DNA from 3 places in the Paenibacillus sp. J22R232 genome. Region 3 is predicted to be linked to each of the others. Evidence: riboswitches for the same ligand, from Rfam matches in the RefSeq annotation. Region 3 holds a riboswitch; each other region holds the start of a gene.
What was found. A riboswitch is a leader RNA that binds a small molecule or an ion and turns the genes downstream of it on or off. The one in region 3 is predicted to bind thiamine pyrophosphate.

Region 1 (4,687 bases), on a different contig from region 3:
TTATTTGAATTTTTATGGGATGACCCACTCTAGTTTACCCTAACGGGACAGGTTTCTTGTAGCGGCTATTATACTATGAGGATTCGCCGTTCAAGTATCTGAAGAATGGTTTGTCTACCCAGAATTGCGTCGGCGTAATAACAACCTTCGGATCAATCGCTTTGAAGCCTGCAACTACCGCTGCTGAATTCTCATTCAGAGAAAATGGATTAACCGTATAAGGACTATCCGGATCGGTAATAAAGTTGTTCGTAATAATCTCATAATCCTTCAGCTCGGTTTGCGAGTAATACAGCGGCTGCCACCAAGAAGAGGCAATCAGGCCTTCTTGGCCGTCTTTGTCTTTCTTAGCATATTTCAGAATCACGTCGTTGAATTTAGCTTTGTCTGCCGCGGAAGCAAACTCGAATGCAAGATCGTATTCTTTGTCATAATTAATGTAGTTGCCGTTCTCGATTTGTACCACGTTCGGTCCAGGCGTGCCCCATTCTGCCAAGAAGATAAAAGCAGAGGTCTTAGGCTCGAATTGCACCTTCGCGTTCAGCCCTTCGCTGCGCAGCAGCCCAATCAGCTGGATGGCATGGTTGAAATCAGAGTGTCCGTAAATGAGCGATAACGAATCAATGAAATTAGCGTCGAAACGGGAATCCTTAATGTTGTAGCCCGTAATCAGATCCTGCTTCAATGCTGTGTTTACTACGTTTTGCAGCTTCGGCGCATTAATGATGTCTGAAGTATTGTACGCATCGCTAAGCTTCGAATAAATATCGCCGTCATTCACGTAGCCGATATATTTCTTGTAAAGGCCTTTCGTAATAAGCACTTTGCCAAGAAGCGTATTGATAAACTGCTCGCTTGCCGCGCTTTTTGGCTTGAAGCCTGCGAACAAATCGGATGTCAGCAATCCTGTATCAACCGCTGCCGCTGTTTCTTGAGCGCCTTTGGTACCTAGTGCGCTGCTTTTTACGTTTAGCTTCGCGAGCGCTTTATCCACTTTTGCAGCCGGATACGTATATGCAAGCTCCTTCAAGCCCGCAGCCCTTACCGCAATCGCAACAGCGACAGAATTCGTAAGCACCTGTTCGCCTTGGATTGCCGGTCCGGACAAAATACCCTTCTCAAAAAGCGCCGCTGCAGGCGCATAAAGCTCGCTGTCAGACTTTACGTCCGAGAACACGGCTTCCTTGCCGGATGGCTCATAGCCAAGAATGCTTGCAACCGCGGTGATGAACTCGCCTTTTGTAACCGTTCCGCTCAGGCTCACATCGAATTTTTCATTCAAAAATTGCTTATACTGCGCGGCTCCATCCGCTTGCGTTGCGACAGCAGCCGTTGCCGACGCGGTTACCGCTGGAGATGCCGCAAACGCGGTCGCTTGCGTGAACAGCAGGGAAGAGGATAAAAGGAATGTAGCCAGCAGCTTCGTGTACTTGGGTTGTGCAATTCTCATGAATATGACCTCCACGTGGATGTAATTCCGATCAAATTAATCGGGAATATGTAATGTCACATAGTATACCAACAGAAAAACAAGAGTGTCAACATATATTTACGTACGGTTAATAATCCGAATAGAGGTTGTTGTCGTCAGCGATGCTCTGAATATCCTCCGAGCTTATGCTGATATACCCATACCCTTCTGCCTGCTGCTTTTTCAACGCCCTCTGTTTGAAAAACTTCGGGCTTCCTTCGCCTGCATCCTCATCGTACACAAGCAGAATGCCATCCGTCTTGCGAAAGAGCAGCTCGTCCCTTGCCGTGAACTGCCATATGCCGTTATAGGGCTGATTGCTGACGGAAGCATAATAATCAACGCCTTTTAATACCTCATGGTAAAACTCTTTTTTATCGTCCTTCCACTTCTCTTCCGGATTGCTATAAGCCGAAATAATAGATAGTCGCAAATTCGGATAGAGCTCCTTTAGCGCGATCACGACCTCGCAAGCCCACAAGTCCACGCCATACTGTCCTGGCGTTATGACCCATTCCAGCCCATCCTCTATAAGCGGTACAAGCTTGCCCATCAGCGCTTTCTTAATATAAACGATGCCCTCGTGCTTTTGGTTGAAAATATTGAGCTCATGGGCGCGATAACCAGTAACGAGTAAATTTTTCATCGATTCAACGCCTTTTCGGATAATTATGGTTTACATCTCTCAAGTGTATGCTATAGTAGAAAAAAAACAAACCGAATATCGACCTGAATCTTTCACTAGGGGAGCCTTGCGGCTGAGATGGAGCATCTGCTCCGGACCCTCGGAACCTGATCTGGATTATTCCAGCGGAGGGAAGTGGAGCAGACGCATTCATGCATGTGCGAGAGGCCATGTTGAACGTTAGACCCGCTCATTTCCTTCTGGGAATCAGCGGGTCTTTATTGTTTTATTAAGCTGAGAATGCTTTGGCTAATTGAGATACATGGGAGATGAGTTCATGACGCGGTACAAAGCGCTGACGATCGCCGGTTCAGACAGCGGCGGCGGAGCAGGCATTCAGGCCGATCTAAAAACCTTTCAAGAGCTCGGCGCCTACGGTATGTCTGTCATTACCGCCATTACGGCCCAAAATACGCTTGGCGTGCAAGGCGTATACCCCCTAGAAGCTGCGGCCATTGAGAAGCAGCTCGATTCCATTGGCGAGGATTTAACGCCTGCCGCAATCAAAACAGGCATGCTGTTCAGCAGTGAGATCATTGAGATCGTTGCTGCCAAGATTAAGCAATATGACTGGCAGAATCTAATCATTGACCCCGTAATGGTAGCCAAAGGCGGGTCCGCCCTGCTCCAGCAAGAGGCCGTGCGAACTCTCATCAAACAGCTGGTCCCGCTTGCGCTCGTTACGACGCCGAATATCCCTGAAGCGGAGCTTCTCGCCAAAATGCCCATTCGGACGCTTAGCGACCGTGAAGAGGCTGCCCGGACGATCTACCAAATGGGCTCCCGCTGCGTGGTCATTAAAGGCGGGCACGATGCTCCGAATGAACGAATTGTCGATCTTCTATATGACGGAGAACGGTTTATGTACCTGGAGAGCAAACGCATCGACACCCGCCATACGCATGGCACGGGCTGCACCTTCTCCGCAGCGATAACTGCCGAGCTAGCGCAAGGCAAATCGGTACCGGAGGCGATCCGAACCGCCAAAGCGTTCATTCAAGCGGCCATTGAGGACCAGCTTGGGTTTGGCGGCGGACACGGTCCGACGAACCATTTTGCTTATCGGCGCAAACAAGAGGAAGCAGGTTATATGGCAAAATAGCCGCATGAAAAACGGGTGTCTCGATGAGACACCCGTTGCTTAATCAAATGGACTGCTGCTTGGCTTGCTAAGCGGTTCATGGCCAGCTTCTAATTCATTCGCAGGACCAGGAAGCTGCTTGCAGTCGTCTCCTGCGCTGCCATTGGCAATACTAGGATCATAAAGCTGTCCGATTACAGATTCTATTTCGCTTTCCAGCTGCTTATACGTTGCCCGCTCAGCCTCTTCTGCCGCATGTACGCGCTCAGGCACCACGCCATAGCTTGATAAGGCAGCCGCAATTGTAAAAATCAGTACTGACATGCATATCGCGTTCCGTATAACGGATTGTCCACTCATTTTCTCACCCATTCTTTTTGATTCCTAGGACTAAGTATAGAGGAATAGAAATCAAATGGAATGGACTTCAGGCATGACTGCATACTAGACTTTAGGCGGGCTCATCTTCCAAGCGCTTACCGCCTCGTTGCCAGCTTACCGGTTATCTACCTTCTCCGGATACAAATCATGATTCATAAGCCTATGCTCCGCCATCTGCTCGAATTTGGTGCCTGGCTGTCCCCAATTGCAATAAGGATCAATAGAAATGCCGCCGCGCGGCGTGAATTTTCCCCATACCTCGATATAGCGCGGGTTCATCAGAGCGATTAAATCATTCATGATGATATTCATGCAATCCTCGTGAAAATCGCCATGGTTGCGGAAGCTGAACAGGTACAGCTTCAGCGATTTGCTCTCTACCATTTTCAAATCCGGGATATAGGATATATAGATGGTTGCAAAATCGGGCTGTCCCGTCATCGGACAAAGGCTCGTAAATTCCGGACAGTTGAACTTCACGAAATAATCGCGGTTAGGATGCTTGTTGTCGAATGCCTCCAATATATCAGGCTTATAATCAAATGCGTATTGTGTTCCTTGATTGCCAAGCAGCGTCACGCCGCTGAGCTCATCCTTGCTTCTTCCGTCCATGCTCGTTTCCGCCTCGCTTCGTATTGTTTTTAAACACCCTTCTTATTTCCCCATACCCAGGTATGCAGCTGCGGGAGCACATGAACCCGCTTCAGCTCCGGATTCGGCATCACCTGCCCGATCAGCCATTCGTAACGCTCCACCAAATAAGGGAGCATGCGCTCCGGCTCCGTTTCCTGGAGCTGTCCATTGCCCGCCTGCAAATAAAACGGAACATTCGGATAGCGCAAATGGACAAACGTCGCATATTCGAGATCCGCTTGGTCAAAAATGACCGTTTTCAAGCAAAAGCTTGATTTGCCTGCAAGTAGCTTTGCTACGATATCGTCTAGCACCGTCCAATTCGTGCGCATGCCCGAGCTTGGAGGCTTCGGAGACAGCGTCAGCTCGTCAACCGACCAGAACCAATTCTGCCAGCGGCTCCCCTGCGTTTCGAGTGCTACGCTAATTTCCTGGT
Region 2 (4,687 bases), on a different contig from region 3:
CATGGAGCAGAAATGAGCCGATTTCGCAGCTTCTGCCGGCAGCGTCTCGTCATGGTATGCCATTGCGCGCTCCGGATCCAGCGATAGATGAAACTGGTCGCGCCAACGGAATTCGAATCGCGCTTTGGACAATGCATCGTCGCGCAGCTTTGCTCGCGGATGTCCTTTCGCAAGGTCAGCAGCATGCGCCGCGATTTTATACGTAATGACGCCTTCTTTCACATCATCCTTGTTAGGCAATCCCAAATGCTCTTTCGGCGTTACGTAGCAAAGCATAGCGGTACCGAACCAGCCAATCATTGCTGCCCCGATCGCCGATGTAATATGATCGTAGCCTGGAGCAATGTCCGTGGTTAGCGGGCCTAGCGTATAGAAGGGAGCTTCGCTGCACACCTCGAGCTGACGATCCATATTTTCTTTGATCAAATGCATGGGCACATGGCCGGGTCCTTCTACCATGACCTGCACGTCATGCTTCCAGGCAATGCGGGTGAGCTCGCCCAACGTGTCCAGCTCAGCGAACTGGGCTGCATCATTGGCATCGGCAATCGAGCCTGGGCGCAGCCCGTCTCCTAGCGAGAAGGACACGTCATATGCTCTCATAATCACGCAAATCTCTTCAAAATGCGTATACAGGAAATTTTCCTTATGGTGAGCAAGGCACCAAGCAGCCATAATCGATCCGCCTCTGGACACGATTCCCGTCATTCGTTTAGCTGTTAGCGGAATGTAACGAAGCAGTACGCCCGCATGGATCGTGAAATAATCAACACCCTGCTCCGCTTGCTCAATCAGCGTGTCTCGGAATACTTCCCAGCTCAGCGCCTCGGCTTTCCCATTCACTTTCTCCAATGCTTGATAGATCGGCACTGTGCCCACGGGCACCGGTGAGTTCCGGATGATCCACTCCCTTGTGGTATGAATATTTTGGCCTGTGGACAAGTCCATGACCGTATCCGCGCCCCACCGCGTTGCCCATGTCATTTTCTCCACTTCCTCCTCGATAGAAGAGGCTACGGCCGAATTCCCGATATTGGCATTGATCTTTACGTGAAAATGCCGGCCGATAATCATCGGCTCACTCTCCGGATGATTAATGTTGGAAGGGATAATCGCTCTCCCTGCTGCTACTTCACTGCGAATCACCTCTGGATCCATTCCTTCGCGAATAGCGATATATTCCATTTCAGAAGTGACGATGCCTTTGCGTGCGTAATGAAGCTGCGTGACGTTATGCCCGGCTTTTGCCCGCAGAGGTCTTCCCGACAGCCCGGGAAACTTTTCTGCCCCGCGCTCCATCACGCGCTTCTCCGACATGAACCCGTTGTCCTCCGGCTTTATGCACCTGCCTTCATACGGCTCCACGTCGCCGCGCAAGCATATCCATTCGTTGCGCAGTGCCGGCAGCCCCCGCCTCACGTCAGCGTCGTAGCTTTCGTCCGTATAAGGGCCGCTTGCATCATAGACCCTAACCGGTCCATTCGGCAGCTCCTTACCGTTTCTTGCCGCGCTGGACGAGAGCGCGATTTCCCTCATCGGAACGCGAATACCTGCCTTTGATCCCGTAACATACACTTTGCGGCTGCCTGGCAGCGGTCCCATTTCAATTGCCATGAATAAATAACCTCCCAAGTGAAATCAATTCAGGTTCCCCTGGTGGCATATACGAGCATATAAGAAAGCTTAAAAATACCGCCGCTGCAAATCGGTGCACATGCATCCTACGCTGAAGCGATTCATGTTCGCCTGCCTGGCTTTCTCCTATTCGGAGCTGCTGCAGGCATACAAGCACAAAAAAACCGCCCCAGCAAAGGAGCGGTCGAAGTGTGTCGTCAAACGTGTGCGGTCCCTCCGAAATTTCTAGGAGCAGACACCTCTCTACTTGGCTGAGCAAGGTGAAACGGCTATCGCCGTGCTTTGGCGGCGCGGCGCGTTTCGATTCGAGAAATATAGAGAACGTATAGCCTAAGGATATACGTTCCTATATTTCAAAAACAAGCCGATAAATCGACCCCTTGCCAAGCAGAGCTTTCACGCGCTGTTTCATAAACGCACAATTCCACTTTCCTACGCTGGCATAACCCAGATCAGGTTCAAAGGGACCAAAGCAATTCGCTTTATCTCAGCCATGACGGCGCCCCTAGTGGATTTCCTTGTTTGACTATAACGTTTCGGCAAGAACGGTGTCAACCCTCTATTTTCCAAAAAGCTTTGAATGTGGAAGCTATAGACCGCTTTCCTTAAGCAGCTTTACCCATCGATCCGCCGTATGGCGCCATGTAAAGGTCTGCTCCACGCGTTCCCTGCTGCGTCTGCCCATTTTCTGCCGCAGCTGCTTGTCGCGCAGCAGCTCATGGAGCCGTTCTCTCAGTTCACGCTCGACATGATGCGGATTAACAAGATAACCGGTATCCCCGTTACGGATAATTTCTTTCATGCCGCCAGCGCGGGTCGCAACAACGGGAACGCCGCAGGACATCGCCTCCACGTTGACTAAGCCGAATGCCTCCCTTGCTCCCGAGGGAACGACAACTACGTCTGCTGACAGCATCCAACCGGCAACCTCGGTGTAAGGAACGTAAGGCACGAACTTGACGTGGCCGGCGCTTCTGCGGCCCAGCTGTTCAAGCTTCCGTGCATAAGCCGTTTTGCGATGGGAGCCGTAGAAAGGGCTTCCGACAATAACGACAACCAGCTCCGGATGGCTTTTGGCGAGCTGAGGTACGATATTCAGCAAGTGATGAACGCCTTTAAGCGGAATGAGCCGGCCCATAAAGAGCACGACCTTTTTGCCGCTTAACCCCCGCTTCTCCCGTAAGCTCTCGCGTCTTGCCGCGCCTTCCGCAGAATATTGGGACTGGAAGCGGTTCGTCTCAACGCCCGGATATATCACGCGAAGCTTTGAAGCTACCTCGGGGGCTTTGGATACGACTACCCGGCGGAGAAATTCACTATTGACGATAATCTTATCTGCAGCCTGCAAGCACTTATGAAGCATTGCGGAGGAGATATAGGGAGAGGAGATGAAGGTAGAGGAATGCAAATAAAGCCAGACGCGCTTGCCTGGATTCATCTGCTTCATTTGGAGTACGAATTGTGGGCGGTTCTCGACATCGATGACATGCGGCGAGAATTTTTTGACGGCTCGGCCTACCTCACGGATATACCGCTGCTTGTTGCCGGCTGCAAAACGTTCGCAAACGACGCCGTTGAAGTGGCCTTTTCGCGGCAATCGCTTGCTTAGTCTTCCAAAGATACGCGGTTCCGCATAGGGCTTGAGCAGCGGAGCGAATTTCTCTACCACCCGCTCGACAGAGCTGCTTCCTGAAGATGGAATCGGGAAGGAGCCCGGGGTGACAATTGCCACTTTAATGGGTGCCATTTAATCGTATGCCTCCTGCTGATCTGCTATTTTGCAGTATCATACGCATCGATATAAGGCTTTGACACGGCCTGTCGCCAAGGCTAAAGCTTGAATTTCATTTGGAATAATCCAGCTTTCCGCGCTGCCATATAAATAATAACGACAAGCGGTCCGATGAATACGCCAATGACGCCGACTAGCTTAAATCCGACATACAAGCTGACAAGCGCCGACAACGATCCAATCCCCACGGAATCTCCAAGTATCTTTGGCTCGACGATGCGGCGAAACACCGTAATGACCAAAAACAATATGATCAGCCCTACGCCTACATAAAGGTTGCCTGTCAGAATTAAATAGCTTCCCCACGGAACGAGCACCGAGCCCGTGCCAAGTATCGGCATAATATCCACGATGATGATTAGCAGCGCGATAGCTAGCGGATATTTGACATTAAGAACGAGCAAGCCGATTAACGAAATGATGTATGTAAGAGCACTCAATATAAATTGCGAGCGCAAAAAACCAAATATCGATTTCTTGAGGTTATTCAGCAAAGCGTCGACCTTCTGCTGCGATTTCTCTTCGAACAAAGACAATATCGTCGTCTTCATCGTTGGCAGGCTGAAGCTCATCATGTAGACCGCAACCAAGAAGACGATAAAGAAGATAAACATCCCCGGGATGCTTGATGCGAAAGCAATGACTGTGTTCGATAAGGTTCCGACCATCTTCGTCAACGTGCTTGTTAGGCCCATCAGCCAGTTTTCTAGCGTTTCGATCGCATCCGGCGGGAAGTTCTGGTACAACGATTGGGCTTGATTCATCAAATCATCAACCATGCCGTTGGCATCCTCGAAATAATTGGGCACCTTTTTGAAAAAAGCGATTAGCTCTGCAACGACCTTGACACCAAGCAGCGCGATGAGACCGATGAGAATAATCGTAAATAAGCTGCTAGAAATCGTTGCCGCCAGTAACCGGTTCATTCGAAACCTTTTCATAAAGAGCTGGTTAAGCGGCTCTAGAAATATGGCAACGATAAGCGCGAGCAGGAACGGAGCGCCCACCGTAAAAAACAAATACAGCAGCAGCAATCCTAATCCAATAAATACAATCGTCTTGATTGACAACAGCTTCTCCTCCTTTCTTTATTTCTATATGCCGCAAATTCCGTAGTTAATCCTACCCTTTATGACTGCCGTTATTAATCGGTAATTGCGGTTCGCTCATGGAAATCAACATCTTTATAGTACATATCTTTCACAAGCAAATTCGGTCCGCAGCAAGCTGCGGCAGGGCAATGGCAGTTCACGCTCTGCG
Region 3 (6,330 bases):
GATCCTTTGCCATCCTAATCTCTCCCCTCGGCACTTTCTTGAAGCAGCCCATAAATGCGCTGCTTCAGTTCATTGAAGCGCGGATCATACCATATCGCTTCATCGCGCGGACGCTCGAAGGGAACGATGAATTCCTCTAGCACCACAGCGGGAGTCGCCGACAGTACGACTATGCGGTCAGATAGAAACAATGCCTCCTCGATGCTGTGGGTCACAAGCAGCACGGACCTGCGGTTCTGTTCCCAGATCGACATCAGCCACTGCTGCATCTGCAGACGGGTTAACGCATCCAATGCGCCAAACGGCTCATCCAGCAGCATTAATGGCTGAGGCGCCAGCAATGCCCGAAGAAAGGACACGCGCTGCTGCATGCCGCCGGACAAAACATGGGGATAGGCGTGCGCATATTCCTGCAGCCCGATCCGCTCCAGCCACTCCGTCGTTTTGGCTTTCGCTTCTTTGCCGTCAAGGCCGGATATGACGAGAGATAGCGCAATATTGGCGGCAACGGTTTCCCAAGGCAGCAGCGAGGCTTGCTGCGGCATATAGGAAATGTGTCCCCGTTCGCCGGTTGTCGCCTTGCCTCCTATCCAAACCTCGCCCTCTGACGGAGGCTCCAAGCCGCCAATCACTTGGAACAAGGTTGTTTTCCCGCTTCCGGACGGTCCTATAATCGAGACGAACTCGCCGTCCGCAACCGAGAACGACAAGCCTGCAAGCACCTCTTTGCTTGCTGCTCCCTTGCCAAAGCTCTTTCGAATTCCCTGTACCTCTAGAGCTGAGGGATAGGCTGCTCGTTCCCTTCCCATAGCTACCTCACCTCTTTCTTCGGACGCCAGCGAATAACGAGCCGCTCTGCCAGCGTGACGAGCCCGAACTGCGTCAAGCTAAGCGCCACGATAATAAAAACGGCCGCGAATACCCGATCCGGCATAAAGCCTTTGGAGGAAATGAGCATAAAAGCGCCTAGTCCCTTGTTGGTGCCGAGCCATTCCGCAACTACCGCGCTTAATACGCTGTAAGAGGCTGCAATTTTCAATCCCGAAAACAAATGCACGACAGCATGCGGAAGCTCCAGCTTCCAGAACAGCTGCAGCCTGCGAATTCCGATCATCTGCAAGTAATTGCGAAGCTGAGCATCCGTATTCATGAGTCCGTCCAGCATCGCTACCGTAATGGGGAAGAAACAAACCATGGTAACCAGCAGCGCCTTCGGCAGCAGCCCATAGCCCAGCAGCATCGTAAGAATCGGCGCGATCGCGATGACGGGAATATTTTGCGACAGAACCAGCAGCGGATAGACCGCCGTCCGCACGCCTGGAATTACATGCAGCAAAGCGGCGAGCACGAAGCCCACCGCCGATCCTCCCACGAAACCGATGAGCGTTAGCTGAACGGTCGCTTCCGTATGCTCCATCAGCCTCGGCCATATCTGAATCGCTTCATTAACGATCGATACCGGGGACGGTATCAACCATTGATCGAACAGCTCCAACCACGCTGCGGTCTGCCAGCCTGCCAGCAGCACGGTCAAAAGCGCGGCTGGCGGCCCTATTTTTGACCATGCGCCCTTCTTATTGCCCATCGGGGTATTTCTCCAGCAATCTTCCCATCGAAGCGCCGTTTGCTGGATTATAATAGATTTTGACCTGCGAAATGACCGAAGGGCAGCCCATCTCCGCCATCGCTTCGCTCATCGTCTGCACCACGCTCAGCAAATGGCCGAGTTCGCCCTCCATGGTCGTCTCAAGCGGCGCAACGCGGTACGGCACGCCTGCCGCTTTAATGATCTCGATTGCCCGGTCTACGTAAGGGATAACACTCTCCCCGCCTGGCGTCGTCGGTAATATTTGAATGCTTACGAGTGCGTTTGCCATCTGAATTCCTTCTTTCTCTTTATGGTCGTCACCGTTATATGCGCTGCCTTCCCTGCAAGCTCCTGCTTTTATTCCGGCAAAAAATCGTTCGTGAAAGCTTTGTCCGCCTCAAGCTCCTTCTCCAGCAGCTTGTGCTCGAGCATCCAGCTTGCGTAGTTTTCCCATACGCTGAGCTTCTGCTCGCCCCAACGCGGCGCATCATCCTGATATTTCGGACTGAGCCACTTCTGGCTTGCCCGCACAAGCTCCGCGTTCAAATCCGGCTCGGCTTTTATGAGAATCTCCGCTGCATCGTCCGGATTGTCAATCGCGAATTGGTACCCCTTCGCTGCACCGGCCGTGAACGCTTTAACAATATCCGGCTTATCCTTGATCATCGCTTCGCTCGTCGAGAGCACCGGCGTATAATAATCCAGCTTGTCGCTGTAATCCGTCAAATATACCATGTTGATTTTCTCGCCGCGAAGCTCTGCCTCTACGCCTGTCCATGCATAATAAATCCAGGCAAAATCAATATCGCGCTTGACCGCCGTGAAAAAATCGCTGTCGCCGATGCTGATCATGTTGACCTTGCCCACGTCAGCGCCCTTCTCCTGCATAAGCGACTGAATGACAGCCTCCTCAACGGGAGCTCCCCAGCCGCCGTAGGTTTTCCCTTCGAATTTCTCTGGCGAATCAATGCCCTTGGCAAGCGGCGATGCGAAGCCTGAAGTATTGTGCTGAATAACCGCTGCGAGCGACACGAGCGGCACGCCTGCGATCCGGGCCATCGTAATGGACTCTTGGTAGCTCACGCCGAACTGCACGCTGCCTGACGCGACCATTTGATCGGCTCCGCTTTGGCCGGGCTGGATAATTTCTACATCAAGCCCCTGTTCTTTGAAAAAGCCTTTATCTCTGGCGACATATAGTCCGGTATGATTCGTGTTCGGCGTCCAGTCAAGAACGACCTGTATCTTCTCCAGCGGCTTGTCCGCCGCCCCGCCTTGCCCATTTGGTTCCTCGCTTGCTGCCGGCGCGTTTCCGTTCGATCCGCAGCCCGCCAGCGCCACTACGATAACGAGCATGGCGCCTGCCATTCTCCACGACATTCTGCCTGCCTTTTTCAACATCATGATGTCTTTGTTCCCCTCTCATTGCTCCTATTTGCCAATCATGACGAACCCTTTCCGTATCCGGTGCCCTAGCTGCGCCATTCATTAGGCAATAAGAAGAAACGCCTGACGGCTTCCTTTCAATAGATGCCATCGTTTCCGCGAAACGTATAGAGAAAGGATGAACAAACGCATATCCTTTCCTATGCGTCAAGCGCAAACGGCTGTCGCCGTCCTCCGTGGCAAAGCAGTCGTTTCGCGGAGATAGATAAGCACATTGATTTGTGAAAACATATACATGCTTATCTATCAAAAAAAGCGTCCTCCCAATCCGGAGGACGCCATATAATCGGCTGTGCAGCTGCTTGCAAATGGCCAATGCTCGATCTTCTCGATCCAGCCTGCCTGGCAAACAGAGCTTCTGTCCCTACGCTGGCATTATCCAGATCAGGTTTAACGGGTCGGAATTGTACAGATAATTCCCTCTCAGCCGGCCTAACCAGCTCCCCGGAACATATTCGGTTACGTCAATACTTTCAATTGTATAGCAAAACCTATCCATACCGCTAGTTTTTTTTGAAAAGCATAAAATCAGTCCTGCGGGCATTTGTTCTTTTTGCATACCGCTACGACGTACATCGGCTCTGCGCTCTTCAGCTCATGCAGCGGAATCAGCTCATGCGGATTCCATTCCCGTTTGTACACAGCTGCCCGCCCAGGTGCCAAACCGTGCGCTTCGCGCAGCCAACGCATCGTAGGAAACAAGGAATCATCATAAATATTTTGGCCGTATACAGCCTCGATAGCATAATATTGTACGAGCTCCCCAATCAGCTCGGACGTACGGTACTCGAAGCGGTGATGCTGGTTAAAGGGCAGCTCTTCAAAATAAATCGGCGTATTCGTAACCGTCCGGTTCGGCGTCGATACGATAAACAAGCCGCCGTCTTTGAGCACGCGCGCCGATTCCTTTATCCAGTCCGCTCCTACCGCAACATGCTCGATTGTCTCGAAGGAAACAACCGCCTCGAAGGAACCATCCGCGTAAGGCAGCGCCAGCACGTCCGCTTCGGCGAACGATACGCCGCTGCCGCCGTAATCACGTTCCGCAAGCGCCAGCGAAGCGCGGTCCACGTCGACGCCAACGACCTCCGCCGCTCCGGCCTGCTTCAGCATCGCGCTGCCATACCCCGCTCCGCAAGCGGCATCCAGCACGCGCAGCCCCTTTACAAGCGGTCCGACAAACGTATAGCGGCTCATATGCTCATGGTAGACGCTGCTGTACTCTTGTTTCACCGCTTGATTGACGACAAGGCGCTCGCCCGTGAACATCACATCGTTCTGCTCGGCCAATGCGCCGGCCTCCTCCCGCGTAGGCAAGACCGGCTTTATCTCATCCTGGCTTGCTCCTTCGGCGGAAGCGCTGTTTTTTACCGGCGATTCCAGGCTTTCATCCACCGGCACTTTCAATCTCCCGTCCGCCGCAGAAGCGTCCTCCGACGGAGCGGGTGCCCCCGCCTGCCCTTCATCGCCTGTCTCCTCCTGCGGAGCATCATGCGCCATGCGGCCGTAAACGAGCAAATACGCGGCAGTCAGCTCATTCGAGATTGCTTCCCCCGTCAGTTGGTCAAGCATCCCGATAAAGGCCTGTTGATCCTCCGGTTTGTTCTCGGCAAGCGTAACCTTCACGTAAGCAAAGCCCGATTGCACGAATAATTGATGAACCTGCTGCAGCGTATACTGCATCGCTGCTTGGCGCTGGGCATTGACGTTCGCGGGATCTAAATATTGCCTGATGTTCTCGTAATAAAAACGGTTCGCAAAGCATCCCGCAATCCAGCCGCCAGGCGCGAGCAGCAAGGCTAGCCGCTTCATCGCCTGCGGCGTCCCATACGCATGCGCGTCCCCGATTATGATTCCGCTCAAGCCCTTTTCCGGCAATATCCAATCCTCCGGCTTACTCGAGCGGAATACCGTAATGCCCGAGCCCTCGGCTACCCGTGCCGCGAGCTCATTCCGTTCCACGCCGAACCAGGCCGCAGCGGGGAACTGCTTTTTCAAATGGAGAACGGTCGCTCCGCAGCCGCAGCCGATTTCCAGAATCGCGCACTCCTCGCGCTGGAAGCCATGGGATTCCCGCTGAATCACCGTGCTGAAATCCATACGGATATGTGTAGCCGCTCCCGGATGAAAGCCCCACTTCGCCTCGAAAATCTTCGCGTTATTCTCGAAGGTTTTCAGGTATAGCTCAGGCTCCGCGCCAAAGGAAACACTTCCAAAATGGTGGATAAAGGTATCGCCGCACAGGATGAGCTTATATCCTGCAAGCCTCATCCGCAGACCGTAATCGTCATCCTCGAAATTGCCGATGCCGAAGCATTCGTCAAGCGGACCGACCCGCTCAGTCGCCTCGCGCCGCATAAGCATGCAGTAACCAACCAGCTTTACGCGTTCTTCCCATTTCATTCGGTCCGGAATGGCATGCAGCGCGGAAGCGAAGAGCTCCATTTCTTCAATGGTATGGTACGTAACCGGAATCGTGCTCCAATAGGAAGCCGAGTTCGTAACGGGACTGACCGCCCCAATCCGGTCGTCGCTAAGCAAGCAGCGCTTCAAGCCGTCCAGCCAGCCCGGCGTGACAATCGTATCGTTATTAAGCAGCATGAGAAGCTCTCCCGAAGCTGCGGCCATGCCTTGATTGCAGCCCTTCGGAAACCCAGCGTTGCTGCTGTTTTCAATGAGAATGATATCGCTTTCGCTTTTGGCCCATTCCACCGTGCCGTCCGCCGATGCGTTGTCTACGATAATCAGCTCATAGCAGCCCTGCTGCGTATGGCGCCGAATACTCTCCACGCATTGCTTCGTATATTCAAGCTTATTGTAAGTAACAAGGATAATGCTTGTTATGCTTCTGCCGGCATCGCTCACGCGTATCCCCCTCAAGCTGTCGTAAACCGCTCACCATTCCATAAATTATGTCGTAACCTCCTTATCGGTGAGAAACTCTTGACAGTTGCAAGCTTATTCGGCAGTCTTGTATTTCTTCCTCAGTCCTACAACAAGCATAAGCAGCGGCAGCACGATCTGGAATAACGGAACGATCTTGAGCGTAATATCAAGCCCGATCCATAGGTGGTACGTATTATTGGTCTCCAGAAACGAAGACGCATAAATGACAAGCCCAACGGGCAGCACACAAAAACGGTAGGCTATGCCCGTCACGGCTTTCAACGTAAAAACCGCTGCCATGTACAAGGCAGTCATCTTCACGTAAAGACCGATAAACAGCAGCAGCGTTACGATGACGTCAAGCCGCTCAAGGATGTTGGCAAGGCGAATCATCTGAACGACCTCCAGCA

Region 1: linked by a shared signal. The riboswitch ahead of thiD (bifunctional hydroxymethylpyrimidine kinase/phosphomethylpyrimidine kinase) and the one ahead of AC0YN3_RS02305 (ABC transporter substrate-binding protein) in region 3 are both predicted to bind thiamine pyrophosphate.
Region 2: linked by a shared signal. The riboswitch ahead of thiC (phosphomethylpyrimidine synthase ThiC) and the one ahead of AC0YN3_RS02305 (ABC transporter substrate-binding protein) in region 3 are both predicted to bind thiamine pyrophosphate.

Annotation. Positions count from the first base shown of each region.
Region 1 covers NZ_JBWDNK010000005.1:490,927-495,613, forward strand. Annotated here, with positions in the region: gene AC0YN3_RS18925 (hypothetical protein) at 74-1,450, opposite strand; gene AC0YN3_RS18930 (SLOG family protein) at 1,560-2,117, opposite strand; TPP riboswitch at 2,205-2,307, shown strand; gene thiD (bifunctional hydroxymethylpyrimidine kinase/phosphomethylpyrimidine kinase) at 2,434-3,258, shown strand; gene AC0YN3_RS18940 (hypothetical protein) at 3,298-3,609, opposite strand; gene queF (preQ(1) synthase) at 3,733-4,230, opposite strand; gene queE (7-carboxy-7-deazaguanine synthase QueE) at 4,260-4,687, opposite strand, start outside.
Region 2 covers NZ_JBWDNK010000013.1:53,018-57,704, reverse strand. Annotated here, with positions in the region: gene thiC (phosphomethylpyrimidine synthase ThiC) at 1-1,614, opposite strand, end outside; TPP riboswitch at 2,048-2,152, opposite strand; gene AC0YN3_RS26425 (glycosyltransferase family 4 protein) at 2,225-3,382, opposite strand; gene ytvI (sporulation integral membrane protein YtvI) at 3,466-4,497, opposite strand; gene yfkAB (radical SAM/CxCxxxxC motif protein YfkAB) at 4,572-4,687, opposite strand, start outside.
Region 3 covers NZ_JBWDNK010000001.1:477,023-483,352, reverse strand. Annotated here, with positions in the region: gene AC0YN3_RS02325 (TatD family hydrolase) at 1-13, opposite strand, end outside; gene AC0YN3_RS02320 (ABC transporter ATP-binding protein) at 15-809, opposite strand; gene AC0YN3_RS02315 (ABC transporter permease) at 812-1,585, opposite strand; gene AC0YN3_RS02310 (thiamine-binding protein) at 1,575-1,877, opposite strand; gene AC0YN3_RS02305 (ABC transporter substrate-binding protein) at 1,946-2,992, opposite strand; TPP riboswitch at 3,379-3,491, opposite strand; gene AC0YN3_RS02300 (methyltransferase domain-containing protein) at 3,563-5,899, opposite strand; gene AC0YN3_RS02295 (GerAB/ArcD/ProY family transporter) at 5,993-6,330, opposite strand, start outside.